2 regions of the Sphingomonas sp. PP-CC-3A-396 genome follow, and region 1 is predicted to be linked to the other one. Evidence: predicted binding sites of a transcription regulator. Region 1 holds the regulator's gene; the other holds the start of a gene.
The links. The regulator LexA, encoded in region 1, represses DNA repair genes until DNA is damaged. The targets are predictions, from matches to a motif close to GTTCCNCNCTTGTTCT.
Positions count from the first base shown of each region.

Region 2: rmuC (DNA recombination protein RmuC) is a predicted target of LexA. The motif match lies at 5,104-5,119, and genes of this name have one in related genera.

Region 1 covers NZ_SLYF01000004.1:123,024-130,593, reverse strand. The annotation lists gene C8J40_RS08975 (citrate synthase) at 1-138, opposite strand, end outside; gene gltX (glutamate--tRNA ligase) at 164-1,549, opposite strand; gene C8J40_RS08965 (ComEC/Rec2 family competence protein) at 1,634-2,659, shown strand; gene C8J40_RS08960 (VOC family protein) at 2,787-3,185, opposite strand; partial or broken gene C8J40_RS08955 (ComEC/Rec2 family competence protein) at 3,332-4,576, shown strand; gene lexA (transcriptional repressor LexA) at 5,237-5,908, opposite strand; gene C8J40_RS08945 (molybdopterin molybdotransferase MoeA) at 5,977-7,158, opposite strand.
Region 2 covers NZ_SLYF01000007.1:162,550-170,119, forward strand. The annotation lists gene C8J40_RS14785 (NAD(P)H-hydrate dehydratase) at 1-736, shown strand, start outside; gene C8J40_RS14790 (class I SAM-dependent RNA methyltransferase) at 733-1,929, shown strand; gene truA (tRNA pseudouridine(38-40) synthase TruA) at 1,999-2,739, opposite strand; gene fmt (methionyl-tRNA formyltransferase) at 2,736-3,662, opposite strand; gene recR (recombination mediator RecR) at 3,715-4,311, shown strand; gene def (peptide deformylase) at 4,358-4,882, shown strand; gene rmuC (DNA recombination protein RmuC) at 5,356-6,807, shown strand; gene rplI (50S ribosomal protein L9) at 7,231-7,570, opposite strand, start outside.

The DNA.
Region 1 (7,570 bases):
GAAACCCGGATCATAGGTAAAATTATCCGTCTGCGCGTACAGCTTGCGGATATCGATGACATCGGGTCCGACCGTACCGGACATCACCGGATACTCGAAATCCTTGCCGTCGACCTTGAGGGTTGCGGTCTCGCTCATGCTTGTATCCTTCCTCGAAATCTTATCAGCTAGCCATCCGGTCGGCGATCCGGCCAAGGCTCTCGTCGCGCCCGAGCAAATCGAGCACATCGAAGATCCCCGGCGACGTCTTGCGTCCCGTCAGCGCGGCGCGAAGCGGCTGTGCGACCTGGCCGAGCTTGACGCCCCGCGCTTCGGCCACGCGCCGTACCGCGCCTTCGAGCGCCTCCGTATCCCACGTGGCGAGCGCGTCAAGTTCGGCATGGACATTGACCAAAATCGCACTCGCTTCACCCTGCAAAAGGCTCGCCGCGGCGTCATCCATCGCCAGAGGACGCTGGCTGAACAGGAAATTCGAGCCTTCAGCCAGTTCGTTCAGGTTTGCGGCACGCGGCTTCAGGACGGGCATCGCGCGAGTCAGAAGATCGAGTCCGCCGGTCGGCAGGTCGTGGCCAAGACGATCGGCGGCGAGCTGCGCCAGCCGCGCATCGTCGGCTTCGCGGATATAATGGCCGTTGAGGTTCTCGAGCTTCTTCAAATCGAAGCGCGAGGGCGACTTGCCGACGCCCGACAGGTCGAACCACTCGACCGCCTGTTCGCGGCTGATGATCTCGTCGTCGCCGTGACCCCAGCCGAGCCGGAGCAGGTAATTGTCGAACGCCTCGGGCAGGATACCCATCTCGTCGCGATACGCTTCGATACCGACCGCGCCGTGACGCTTCGACAGCTTGGCGCCATCGGGTCCGTGGATCAGCGGGATGTGCGCGTAGATCGGCTCGGGCCAGTTCATCGCGCGGTAGATCGGCAGCTGCCGGAACGCGTTGTTGAGGTGATCGTCGCCGCGGATGACGTGCGTGACGCCCATGTCGTGATCGTCGACGACGACGGCGAGCATGTAGGTCGGGGTGCCGTCGGAGCGTAGCAGGACGAGGTCGTCGATCTCCTCGTTCTTGACCGTAACGGCGCCTTGAACGCGGTCCTCGATCGTGACGGCGCCTTCCTGCGGCGCGCGCAGGCGGACGACGTGGGGGAGGTTCGGCGCTTCGCTCTCGGGACGATCGCGCCACGGGCTGCGGATGCGGAGCGGCTTCTTCGCGGCCTGTGCCTCGGCACGCATCGCGGCGATCTCGTCGTTGGTCATGTAGCAGCGATAGGCATGCCCATTTGCCACCATCTCGTGTGCGACCTGGGCGTGGCGCTCGGCACCGGCGAACTGCATGACGACGTCGCCGTCCCAGTCGAGCCCGAGCCAGCGCATGCCGTCGATGATCGCGTCGATCGCCGGCTGGGTCGAACGGACCCGGTCGGTATCCTCGATGCGCAACAGGAACTTGCCCCCGTTCGCCTTTGCGAACAGCCAGTTGAACAGCGCGGTGCGCGCGCCGCCAAGATGCAGGAACCCCGTCGGCGACGGAGCGAAACGGGTAACCACGGGTGCGGCCGAAGCGGCGGTGCCCGTATCAGATATTGCGCCCAACCGCGGGTGCTCCCAGACTGATGAAACGATGGAGAAACGATGGCCATGACAGCCGTCGCCGCCCCTAGCATGCGTCCTTGGCGGCGACAAATGGGCGTGCCGCGATGGGGGGCTGTCGTCGGGCTTGCCGTGGAACGCTGGCTCGAGGCGGAGCGCGACCAGTTGGTGTTATGGCTGCCGGTAATGCTGGGCGGCGGGATCGCTTTGTGGTTCGCGCTGCCCGATCCGGCGGCGTGGTGCGTGGCAATACTGCTGCTGGTGGCGAGCGGGTTGGCATGTCTGGCGGTCGGGCAGGGTGGCCGTGCGGCGCGGTCGCTCGCGATTGGGTTGCTGACGGCGGCGCTGGGTCTGGGTCTCATCTGGGCGCGATCAGAGTCGGTGGCGCGACCAGTGCTGGGCGGACCGTCGATCGCGAGTTTCTCCGCGAGGGTGGAGGCTATTGAGCCGCTGGTGGCGCGGAAGCTGGTCCGGCTGACGCTGCTGCCGATCGGGAAGGGCGCCGAGACCGACGGGCAACCGGTGACCCTGCCATACCGCATCCGCGTCAATCTGGCGGAATCGGATGCGCCGAAGCTGCTGGGAACGGGAGCGGTCGTGCGTCTGCGGGCGCGGCTGATGCCGCCGCCGCTGCCCGCGGTGCCGGGCGCCTACGATTTCGCCCGAGTTGCTTGGTTCGGCGGGATCGGCGCGACAGGAAGAGGTTTCGCACCGGTGGTCGTGACGACGCCGAGCGAGTCGGGAGCCGGCATCCGCGTCGCGCTGTCGCGCCATATTGTCTCGCGACTGGATGGCAGCGCGGGCGGGATCGCCGCCGCACTAGCCACCGGCGACGTCGGCGCAATCAGCGAGGAGGATTCGGAGGCGATGCGCCGCGCTGGGCTCGCGCATCTGCTGTCGGTGAGCGGATTGCATATTACGGCTGCGGTAGCCGCGACGATGCTGATCGTGTTGCGTCTGCTGGCGCTAAGCCCTTGGCTGGCGTTGCACGCGCGCTTGCCTCTGATCGCTGCGCTGGCGGGAGCGGCGGCGGCAATCGGCTATACGTTGCTGACCCGTGCGTTATAGGAGTCAAACCCTTATTTTTGGCAGATTTGCGCGGCCACTGAATGTCCGGGATTGGAGGAAAGCGGGTCTTCGCGGGATCGCATGATCGGGGTCCGCTATCGACAGAAGCGGACCCGTATCGAACGAATCAGGCAGGAAAATGAATTCCGCACAATTTGTTGCCGTCGGGGTCACGAAAATAGGCCAGCTCGATGGTGCCCATGGAGGCAGTTTCGCGCGGTCCCGGCGGAGCTTCTATCGAGGACCCGCCAGCGGCAACGGCGGTATCGTGAAGCTGCTTCACCTGTTCGGGCGAGTCGCAGGAAAAGGCAACGGTGCTGCCGTTAGCGACGCTTGCCGGTTCGTCGTTGATCGGCTGGCTGACGATGAAGTTGGTTCCGTTACCATTGTTGTAGATCAGACGGGTATGGCCGCTGTCGGCGATGTTCCGCGTTCCTTCGCCTGCACCCAGGGTGGCGAGCACCGTGTCGTAGAAGCGCTTTGACCGTTCGATGTCATTCGATCCGACCATGGTGTGAAAAAGCACAGACACTCTCCTGAAGGCTGATCGACTTTCGATCGCTATTAGCAGTCTCACCTAACTGGCGCGTAACCCGCAGTCACCCCGGCCCGTGGAATGTCCGCAAGTGGGCGTCAGCGGACGTTCGAGAAAATCGCGCGGCAGTAGGCTACGGCTACAACGCCCTGACCGGAAGCCAGGTTCCGACGATTCGGTCGTGCGTGGCCGCGCTGCTCGTGCTGGCAGCTCTCGCGATGGGGCGTGAGGCGATGACCTTGCGCCTCGTCGCGGCGGGGGCGGCGTGCGTCATGCTCGTGCTGCCCGAATCGGCGGCGGGACCGAGCTTCCAGCTTTCGTTTGCGGCAATCACCGCAATCATGGCGCTGCACGAGCACCCTTCGGTTCGCACGTTTTTCGGGCCCCACGACGAGGGCCGACCGCGCCGCCTCGCTCGCGGGGTAGCATCGCTGCTTATCACCGGGCTGCTCGTGGAGTTCGCGCTGATGCCGATCGCGGTATATCATTTTCACAAGGCCGGGCTGTACGGCGCGTTCGCCAACATCATTGCGATCCCGCTGACGACGTTCGTGGTAATGCCGTTGGAAGCGCTGGCGTTGCTGCTGGACGCCGGCGGGCTGGGTGCACCGATATGGTGGTTGGTCCAGCGCTCGCTCGATGCGCTGTTGTGGCTCGCGCATATCGTTGCCAGCGCGCCAGGATCGGTGCGGTCCTTGCCCGCTATGCCGACGGCGGCGTTCGCGTTGATGATCGTCGGTGGCATCTGGATCGCCTTGTGGCGAACGCGGTGGCGGCGGCTCGGGCTGGTACCACTGGCGATCGGCGCGGTCTGGGCGTTGACGACGCCCGCGCCGGATGTTCTCGTGACCGGCGACGGGCGCCATGTCGCGGTGCGGACGGCGGCGGGGCTTGCGATGCTGCGCGATCGGGCCGGCGACTATACGCGCGACATGCTTGCAGAGAATGGTGGCGTGGATGGCGAGCCGCTGCTGCTGGCGGACCAACCCGATGCGCGGTGCAGCCGCGATCTTTGCGTTACCGATATCGGCGCGCGGGGACGGATGTGGCGCATCCTGGCGACCCGCAGCGACTATATGGTGCCGATTGCTGAGTTCATTACCGCTTGTCACGGCGCCGATGTTGTCGTCAGCGAACGCGGTCTGCCGAAGCGGTGCGTACCGCGGTGGCTGAAACTGGATCGTCGTGTACTCCGGCGTACGGGCGGCGTCGCGCTGACCTTGGGAAGCGGGACGGTCGTGACCATCCTGAACGCAGGCGATCGTCACCCCTGGCGCGATCCGCCTCTCCTCGAACGCACCGCGTACGCGTTCAGGCCGCGCCATGATCGGTTTCACGGTACTGTATCGGCGTTTCGCGCCGGCCAAGGCCGTCAAAAATAGAACTGTTCACGCGAAGGCGCAAAGGCGCGAAGGTGATGCCGCTTGGGAGGCCTTAAACCTCCATGAACGATAAGCCGACGTCAGTTTTTTGCCGCCAGCGAAAGCCGGTAGGCGCTGATCCAGGCACCATATCTTCGCGCCTTTGCGCCTTCGCGTGAACAAGATCTTTCGTTTTCCCGTGCGGTCACAGCGAGACGAACTGGTTCACGCGGAGACGCGGAGAAGGTTGTTGTATGACGGGGTGGCTCGGGCTGGGGACTGTTTAGTCTTCCTTCCGAAGACGTTTGGAGGTGCTTCGTTTTCCCTAAGCGCAACCCCTCCGCGTCTCCACGTGAACCAATTCTTCGGCCGCGCTGGAGATTGAGGACGAGATGTTCGCGCAGAGGCGCAGAGACGCAGAGATTGGGCATTCGAGTCGAGAACGCGACTATGCATCAGAGCGTGAGAGGGGCTTCCGGACGCTTGGGGGCCGGTTGGGCGTGTCGAAAAACTAGTCGCTTTTCGACACGCCCAGTACATCTCGCTTAACTTGCTTAAGAGATCCGGCCGCTGTTGTCGGCCGGAGAAGCGACTTGGCTTAAGGCTAGGCTGTCGCTTTTCCTGAGCAACCAAAAACCGAGACCGACCTGCGTCGTGATGACGCAGGTCGGTCCCGGCAGTTCAGTCGTAGCGGCGGAGGATGCCGGAGAGTTTGCCTTGGACGCGGACTTGGGCGGGGGCGTAGCGTTGGGGATCGTAGGCTCGGTTTGCAGGGTCGAGACGGACCATGGCGCCTTCGCGGCGGAAGTATTTCAGGGTGGCTTCGCTGTCTTCGATCAGGGCGACGACGATCTCGCCGTCTCGGGCGGTCTCGGTGCGGCGAATCAGGGCGTAGTCGCCGTCTAGGATACCGGCCTCGACCATGGAGTCGCCGGAGACTTCGAGCGCATAGTGTTCACCCGAACCCAGCAGTGCGGCGGGGACGGCCAGCATCGTGCTGCCTTCGAACGCTTCGATCGGGACGCCGGCGGCGATGCGGCCGTGGAGGGGGATCTCGACGACGTCGTTCGCTGGCTGTGGCGCGGTAGCGGGCGCGGGCTTTACGTTCGACGCCTTTGATGGCGCCTTTTTCTCGGCACGCTCGGGCATGCGAAGCACTTCGAGTGCGCGCGCACGGTTCGGCAGGCGGCGGATGAAGTTGCGCTCCTCGAGCGCGCTGATCAGACGGTGGACGCCCGACTTCGACTTGAGGTCGAGGGCGTCCTTCATCTCCTCGAACGACGGCGAGACGCCGGTTTCGTTGAGGCGATCGTTGATGAAGCAGACGAGTTCGTGCTGCTTGCGCGTGAGCATGGCGGTTCTCCGTCCGGAACAGACTGGGAACTTCTATGGAACATAATTAACGCCGTCAAGCGTCCGTATCACGCGATCACGAGGATTTCCGCCGATTCGCCTCTCTTTGCAACCGGAGCGTTGCCGGGGCGGACGATGAGGCAGGTCGAGCGGGCCAGCGTTAGCAGCATTGAGCTGTCCTGGATCGTCGAGGCATAGGCTTTGCCGTCGCGCAGCTCGGCGCGGAGATAGTCGGTGCGGGCGTTGTTGGCGGGGAGGTCTTCGCCGAGCAGCGCGTGGGTCGACTGGGGGAGCGGATCGCGTGCGCCGGCCATGTGCGCGACGACGGGCTTCACGAACAGCGTCGCGGTGACGAACGCGGAGACCGGGTTGCCGGGGAGGCCGAGGACCATCATCTCGCCGATCCGGCCGGCCATCATCGGCTTGCCGGGGCGCAGCGCGATCCGCCAGAAGTCGATGGTGCCGCCGGCGGCTTCGATCGCGGGGCGGACGAGGTCGTGGTCGCCGACCGACGCGCCGCCGGTGGTGACGAGCAGGTCGGCCTCGACGCTCGCGAAGGCTTCGCGGAGGATCTCGAGATTGTCGGGCAGAATGCCGAGATCGATGATGTCAACGGGCATGTCGGCGAGCATCGCGGCGAGCATGATGCCGTTCGATTCGGGGAGCGCTACGCCGTCGGTGGTCGAGCCGGGGGGGACGAGTTCGTCGCCGGTGGCGGCGACGGCGACGCGGACGCGACGGTTGACGGTGAGGGTGCCGTGGCCGCCGGTTGCGGCGACGGCGATGCGCGCGGGGCTGAGGCGATCGCCGGCGGCGATCAGGCGGGTGCCGGTGGAGAAATCGAGGCCCTTGCGGCGGGTGTTGCGGCCAAGTGTCGGCGGGCCTTCGCCGGCGAGGATCAGGGTTTCGCCGTCACGCTCGGCTTCTTCCTGGACCATGACGGTGTCGGCGCCTTCGGGCATGGCGGCGCCGGTGAAGATGCGGGTGGCCTCGTTGGAGGCGACATTGCCTGCGAAGGGGCGGCCGGCGGCGCTTTCGCCGATGACTTTCCAGGGGCCTGGGAGGTCTTCGAAGCGGATCGCGTAGCCGTCCATGGCCGAGAGATCCGCCGCGGGTTGCGTCCGGCGGGCGAGGATGTCCTCGGCGGCCCAGCGGCCGGCGGCTTCGCGTAGCGTCACGGTCTCGTGGCCGACGCGAGGGGCCATGGCGAAGAGGCGGGACTGGGCTTCGGCGACGGGGACTAGGGTCATGCGTAAGGCTCTGTTTCTGGGCGGTTCGGAAAAGTGAAGTATAGGAAGTGTAGACGCTGGGAGCGTTTTGGCGGTTTGTTCTTTGGGCGATGTATGGGGAAGCGCGGGGCGTGGGGGTAGGTTCCGTGCTTTGCCATGGGTTTGATATGTAGGACAGGCGTTGTTGGCTAAGCGGGGCGCGGAGAGCTTAGCCGCCATGGCGATGTCTGGGCGGGCAGATATCGAACGTTAGCTACCGCCTTCTTGTTCTCCCGCGAAGGCGGGAGCCCAGGGCTGGGTCCCCGCCTTCGCGGGGAAACATAAATTTGGCGGTTGTCGTGCTTCGCTACTGCGACCTTCCCAACTGGGCCCCGGCCTTCGCCGGGGTGGGGTTTTGATCTGTGTGAGGACTTCCTCGACAGTAACGGCGAGT
Region 2 (7,570 bases), on a different contig from region 1:
AATTCTCCCAACCCCCGGCCCCGACTCGCACAAATACACCCGAGGCATGGTCGCGATCATCGCCGGCACCATGTCCGGTGCCGCCGACCTCGCAGCGCTCGCCGCGATGCGCGCCGGCGCAGGCTACGTAACCCTGCTCGGCGACAGCCAAGGCCCGCCCCACGCGCTCGTCCGCGCACCGTTCACCGACCACGCGCTCGCCAACGACCGCATCGGCGCACTCGTGATCGGCCCCGGTCTCGGCCGCGACGACCTCGCCAAAACCCGCCTCGAAGCGGCGCTGATCTCAAACCACCCACTGATCATCGATGGCGACGCGCTCCGCCTCATCGCGCCCGAGCGGATCAAGGCGCTGACGGTCCCAGTCATTCTCACGCCCCACGCCGGCGAGTTCGACGCGCTCTTCGGCAAATCCGATGCCGACAAGATCGCGAGAGCCCGAGACGCAGCCGTCCGCGCGAACGCCGTCGTCGTTTTCAAGGGCGCCGACACCGTCATCGCCGCACCCGATGGCCGCGTCCGCATCGCACAGGACGCCAGCGACTGGCTCTCCACCGCCGGCACCGGCGACGTCCTCGCCGGCGCGATCGGCGCGATGCTGGCCGCCGGGCTCGAACCACTCGACGCAGCCTGCGCAGGAGTGTGGCTCCACGGTGACGCTGCCCGGCGATTGGGCGCGGCTTTCATCGCCGACGACTTGGCGGAAGCGCTCCGGTCGGCCAGAGCATCGCTATGACCTCTGAAACGAATATCGACACGATCGTCCGCGTCGCAGCGCGCGGCGACGGCATGACCGCCGACGGCCGCCACGCCGCCTTCTCGGCACCCGGCGACACGCTCGCCGCCGACGGCACGGTAATCCCCGGCCCGCACCACCAGATTCCCCCCTGCGTGCATTTCCCGACCTGCGGCGGCTGCCAGCTCCAGCATCTCGACGACCAGGCCTATGCCGAGTTCGTCACCGACCGCATCGCCTCCGCGCTCGACGGCCAGGACCTGTCCGCGCCGATCCGCACGCCGCACATCTCCCCCGAGCGCAGCCGCCGCCGCGCGACGCTCCACGCCGAGGCCAAGGGCGGCAAGATCACGCTCGGCTTCACCGCGGAGAAGGCGCACACGATCGTCGACATCAAGGAATGCTGGATCCTCGATCCGCGCCTCTTCGCGCTCGTCCAGCCGCTCCGCCAACTGCTCAAGCGCCTCAACTTCCGCCGCCGCGCGGACATCCACCTGACGCTCGCCGACCAGGGCGCGGACATCCTGATCACGGGGTTCGCCCCAGAAGGCCTCCCCGCCGCCGAAGCGCTCACCAAATTCTGCGAAGACCACAAGATCGCCCGCGTAGCGTTCGACGATGGCCTCGGACCCGAGACGCGGTGGGAGCCCGACGCGGTCACGATCACGCTCGGCGGCGTCCCCGTGCCGCTCCCCCCCGCGTCGTTCCTCCAGGCTACCCCCGATGGCGAAGCCGCACTCACCGCCGCCGTCCTGGAAGCGATCGGCAAACCAGCGACGGTCGCCGACCTTTTCGCCGGCCTCGGCACCTTCACGCTGGCAATCCCGGCGAAGGTCTATGCGGCCGAAGGCGCGCGCGACGCACTCGGCTCGCTGAAGGCCGCCGCGCACCGCACGCAACGGCCGGTCTACCCGGAGCACCGCGATCTCTATCGCCGCCCGCTGACGGTGGCCGAACTCGACCGCTTCGACGCGGTGGTGATCGATCCGCCCCGCTCGGGCGCGCGCGAACAGGCGACTGCGCTCGCGGAATGCAAGACGCCGGTGATCGCATACGTCTCGTGCAATCCGGCGAGCTTCGCGCGCGATGCCAAGGAGCTGTGCGACGCGGGCTGGCGGATCGACTGGGTCCAGCCCGTCGGCCAGTTCCGCTGGTCGACGCATGTCGAGCTAGCCGCGAAGTTCGTCCGGTAACCGTAGAAGATTGTTCCCCCGCGAAGGCGGTGGCCCAGACTGGACCCCCGCCTTCGCGGGGGAACAAGCTTAGGGGTAAACAGCATTCACGAAGAACAACCCGTCAGGCGGTGCATTCAGCCCCAGCATCGCCCGGTCCTTCGCCGCGAGCGCAGCCGCAACATCGCCAACCGCCCAGCGCCCCATACCCACCAGCGCCAGACACCCGACCATAGACCGCACCTGATGGTGCAGGAACGACCGCGCCGCCGCATAGACGAATAGCCGCTCCCCCTCGCGCACCACCTCAAGCCGATCGAGAGTCCGCACCGGACTATCCGCCTGGCAGTGCGCTGACCGAAACGTCGTGAAGTCATGCCGCCCAACCAGCGCCCCCGCAGCCTCCGCCATCGCCCCCGCATCCAGCAACTGCGGCACCTGCCACGCCAGCCCCGCCTCGAACGTCAACGGCGAGCGCCGGTTGACGATCCGGTACTCGTACGACCGCCCGATGCACGAAAACCGCGCATGCCAATCGTCGTCGACCACCTCGCACGCCAGCACAGACACCGGCGCCGGCTTCACCATCGCATTCAGCCCCTCCATCAACCGAAACGCCGCGAGCGGCTTCGCGATGTCGACATGCGCGCGCATCGCCATCCCGTGCACGCCGGCATCGGTCCGCCCCGCCGCTTGCACCGACGCCGTCTCGCCGGTCATCTTCAACACCGCGGCCTCCAGCGCCGCCTGCACGCTCGGCCCGTGCTTCTGCCGCTGCCAGCCCATGAACGGCCGCCCGTCGAACTCCACCGTCAACGCGAACCGTGTCAAAGCTGGGTCCCCGACCGAATCGGAAACCCGCGCAGCATTTCCTCCGCCGAGGTCAAGCCGCGCCCCGCCCGCTGCACCAAGGTCGGCCGGATCGCCCCGTCGCCACACCCGATCGTCAGCTCGGCATTGACCGTCAGCCCCTCGCACCCAAGAAACGAGAACGGCAACACGTCCGCCGCCAGCACCTTCACCCGCTCGCCCGCATGCTCGAACCAAGCCCCCGGTGCCGGGTTCATCGCCCGCACCAGCCGCTCGACCTCGACCGCCGACCGCTCGAAATCGATCCGCGCCTCCGCCTTCTCGATCTTCGCAGCGTACGTGACGCCCTCCTCGGGCTGCGGCCGGGCAGGGTAGGCGTCCAGATCGCCCAGCACCTCGACCATCAACCGAGCCCCCATCGCCGAGAGCTCGGACGTCAGATCCCCCGCGGTCTTCCCGACGATCGGCGTCCGCCCCTCGAGCCGAACCGGCCCGGTATCCAGACCCGCCTCCATCTGCATGATCCCGACCCCCGTCTCGGCATCGCCCGCGAGGATGGCGCGCTGCACCGGCGCCGCCCCGCGCCACCGCGGCAACAGCGATCCATGCACGTTCAAACACCCGAACCGAGGCGCCTCCAGCACCGCGCGCGGCAGAATAAGGCCATACGCCGCAACGACCGCCACATCCGCGTTCAAAGCCGCAAACGCCGCGCGAGCCTCCAGCCCCTCCGGCAGAGACGCCTTGAACGACACCGGCGTCCGCACCTCGATCCCGAGCGCCTCCGCCCGAAGCTGCACCGGCGAGGGCACCAGTTCGCGCCCACGCCGCCCGCCCGGTCGCGCCGGCTGGCAATACGCCGCCACCAATTCATGCCCCGCCGCGACGAGGGCCTCCAGCACCGGCACAGCGAAGTCCGGCGTTCCCATGAAGATGATCCGCATGGCCCTCTCGAACACGCTGGCGGGGAGCCGCGCAACCCCCTATCTGTTCCCCATGGCATCCCCCGAGATCGAGGCGCTGACGCAGGCGCTGGCCCGGCTCCCCGGCCTCGGCCCCCGGTCCGCACGTCGCGCCGTGCTGCATCTGCTCAAGAAGCGCGACGCGGCGCTGGGGCCCTTGCGCGAAGCACTGACCGCGGTCGACGAGCGGCTGGAGAATTGCTCGACCTGCGGCAACGTCGACACCACCAACCCGTGCGCGATCTGCGCCGACCCGCGCCGCGACCAGCGTTCGCTATGCGTGGTCGAGGAAGTCGCCGATCTCTGGGCGCTCGATCGCTCCCGCCTGTTCCCCGGCCGCTTCCACGTCCTCGGCGGCCGCCTGTCCGCACTCGAAGGCATCCGCCCCGAGGATCTCAGCATCGACAGCCTCGTCCGCCGCATCGAAGCCGGCGGCATCGACGAAGTCGTCCTCGCGATGAACGCCACGCTCGAAGGCCAGACCACCGCGCACTACATCGCCGAGCGCATCGAACGCTTCCCCGTCCGCGTCACCCAACTCGCGCACGGCCTGCCCGTCGGCGGCGAACTCGACTATCTCGACGAGGGCACGTTGGCGCAGGCATTGCGCGCCCGGCGTCCAATGGCTTGAGCCAGGTGCTTGACGCACCCGGCACGCGTACCTTAGCGGACGCGCTATGACCGTCATGACCGTTCTCGAAGTCCCCGATCCCCGCCTGCGCCTCGTCGCCGAGCCGGTGGAGACGGTCGACGACTCCACCCGCACGCTCGTCGCCGACATGATCGAGACGATGTACGACTTCAACGGCATCGGCCTCGCCGCGACCCAGGTCGGTGTGCAGAAGCGCGTCCTCGTCATCGATCTCCAGGAGGAGAAGGACGAGGAGGACAAGCCGATCAAGAACCCCAAGGCGTATATCAACGCCGAAATCCTGTCGGTCAGCGACGAGATGTCGACGTACAACGAAGGGTGTCTCTCGATTCCGGAGCAGTATGCCGAGGTGGCGCGCCCTGCGCGGTGCCGCGTGAAGTGGCTCGACGAGACCGGCACAGCGCATGAGGAGGATTTCGACGGCCTGCTGTCGACGTGCATGCAGCACGAGATCGACCATCTCGACGGCGTGCTGTTCATCGACCACATCAGCCGCCTCAAGCGCGACATGGTGCTGAAGAAGCTGGCGAAGCAGCGCAAGCTGGGCTGAGGGCGCGCGCGGTGTCGGTACTGTCTGTGCTCTCTATGCTGAGAGTGTGTGCATAAGAACGCGGCATTAACGCCACACGCAACCACCCCGGCGAAGGCCGGGGCCCAATTGGGGGACAGTGGTGATAGCCCGCAGTCCTCCGTTAACGCGACCTTTCCAATTGGGCCCCGGCCTCCGCCGGGGTGGTGCTATTTGCTAGGCTCGATCTTTTGGTGTTTAGCGTCCCCCTCTAGTTCCCCCGCGAAGGCGGGGGTCCAGGACCACGAACGCCCCCGCCCGTAACCCTGGACTCCCGCCTCCGCGGGAGAACAGAATATTCCGATTGTCCTACATCAATCGTTCGACGTATGTTCTACGCATGACGTCCCTAATCTCCTTCCGAACCCAAGCGCCCGCGCGCCCATCTCACCCCCAGAAGATGCTGCGCCAGCGTCTGCACTTCCTATACTTCACTCCAGTTTCGGCCGCGTAAAATGGCTGAGTTCGCCATTATCGCCGTCCTCGCGCTAGCCGCCGGCATCCTCCTCGGCTGGCTCCTGGCCTCCCGCCGAGCCGCCACCCTAGCCAGCGAACTCGCCGTCGCGCAGACCAAGGTCGCCGACGCCGACCTCATCCGCACCGCGCGCGATGCCGTCGAGCGCGAACGCAACGCCGCGATGCAGGACCTCGCCACCCTCCGCGCGCAGAACGCCGAGCGCGCTACCGACACCGATCGACTCCGCCTCGACCTCGCCACGATCCGCACCGACCGCGACGCCGCCCGCACCGAAATCGCCACGCTCAAAGCCCAAGGCGAGGCGTTCGAAGCGCGCCTGCTCGAACTCCGCGAGGCGAAGGACGTCATGGCCGCGCAGTTCGGCGACGTCGCCAACAAGCTGCTCAGCGATGCGCAGAAGACATTCCTCGAACGCGCCGACGCCCGCTTCCGCCAATCGGAGGAATCCGCCGGCCTCAACCTGAAATCGATGCTCCAGCCGGTAAGCGACCGTCTACAACGCTACGAGGAAGGCGTCGCAAAAGTCGAGGCCGAGCGTCGAGACGCATTTGGCGACCTCAAAGGGCAAATCGAACAGATGCGCCTCGGCCAGGAAAAGGTCTCCACCGAGGCCGCCAAACTCGTAAACTCCCTCCGCAACGCCCCCAAATCCAGAGGCCGCTGGGGCGAGCAACAACTGAAGAACGTCCTGGAAACCTGCGGCCTAAGCGAACACACCGACTTCCAGACCGAAGTCTCGGTCGCGGTAGGCGACGACGGCGCCCGCCTCCGCCCCGACGCGATCATCCGCGTCCCAGGCGGCCGCGCGCTGGTCATTGACGCAAAGGTTTCGCTCAACGCCTACCAGGACGCATTCGGTGCGGTCGACGATGCCGAACGGCTGATCGGTCTCGCGGCGCATGCTGCGTCGATGCGCGCGCACGTCAACGGCCTCGGCAATAAGGCCTATTGGAGCCAGTTCGCGGACACGCCCGACTACGTCATCATGTTCGTCCCCGGCGAGCACTTCCTCTCCGCCGCGCTCGAACACGACCCGACGCTCTGGGACTTCGCCTTCGAAAAGCGCGTGCTGCTGGCCACGCCAACGAACCTGATCGCGATCGCCCGAACTGTCGCGGCGGTCTGGCGCCAGGAAAAACTCGCCAACGAAGCACGCAAGATCGGTGAACTCGGCAAGGAAATGCACGATCGCCTCGCCAAGGTGGCGGACGACCTGCGGAAGGTCGGCGTCGGCCTCAACAGCGCGGTGAAGAACTTCAATGGCTTCACCAATTCGTTCAACGGCCGCCTGATGGTAACCGGCCGCAAGTTCCGCGACCTGAATATCGAGACTGGCGCGCGGGATCTGGAGGACGTGTCCTCGGTCGACGCGCTGGCGCTAGGCGAGGGGCCTGCGCTGATCGAGAAGCCGGAAAACGTCGAAAGCTGACACTGCCAATACTACCACCCCGGCGAAGGCCGGGGCCCAATAGGAAAGGTGGCACTAATGAACCGCAACGCGAACCATCTGCGTCCCCCAATTGGGCCCCGGCCTTCGCCGGGGTGGGATACCGAGAGGAGCGGCAAACTTTTAAATACCGCAGAGTCAATTTCCTAATACCGATCGGTACAAAATTCGTTCACCTCCCGGCAACCTTTCTCCACCCCACGCATTAACCGGATAACACCCCCAAGAGTCACCCCGTCATGAAACACCTAGTCCCGATCCTCTGCGCTCTCATCCCCTTCGCAGCGATGATCGGCGCCTGCGTAACTTGCCCCTAATAATTGTCGCGCAGACACAAAAGAAAAGGCCCGCCCGGATCGCTCCGGGCGGGCCTTTCTGTATCAGCCAAGAAGGGAAGCGAAGGGATCAACCCTGCGCCTCTTCCTCCTGGTCGCGCGGTGCTTCGGCGGTCGCGCCGGGCTCTGCGTTCGGATCGTAATCCTCGACGAAGCCAGCCTCGTCACGCTCGAACATCGACGACATCACGTCGACGCCCGAAGCCTGCATCTCGGCCTCTTCAGGCGAGCGGGCGACGTTGACCTTGACGGCCACCGACACCTCGGGGTGCAGCGATACCTTGACGGTGTAGACACCGATCGCCTTGATCGGCTTGTCGAGCACGATCGCCGACTTGCCGACCTTGTGACCGTCGGCCACCAGCGCATCGACCAGATCGCGAACCGCGACCGAACCGTAGAGCTGACCG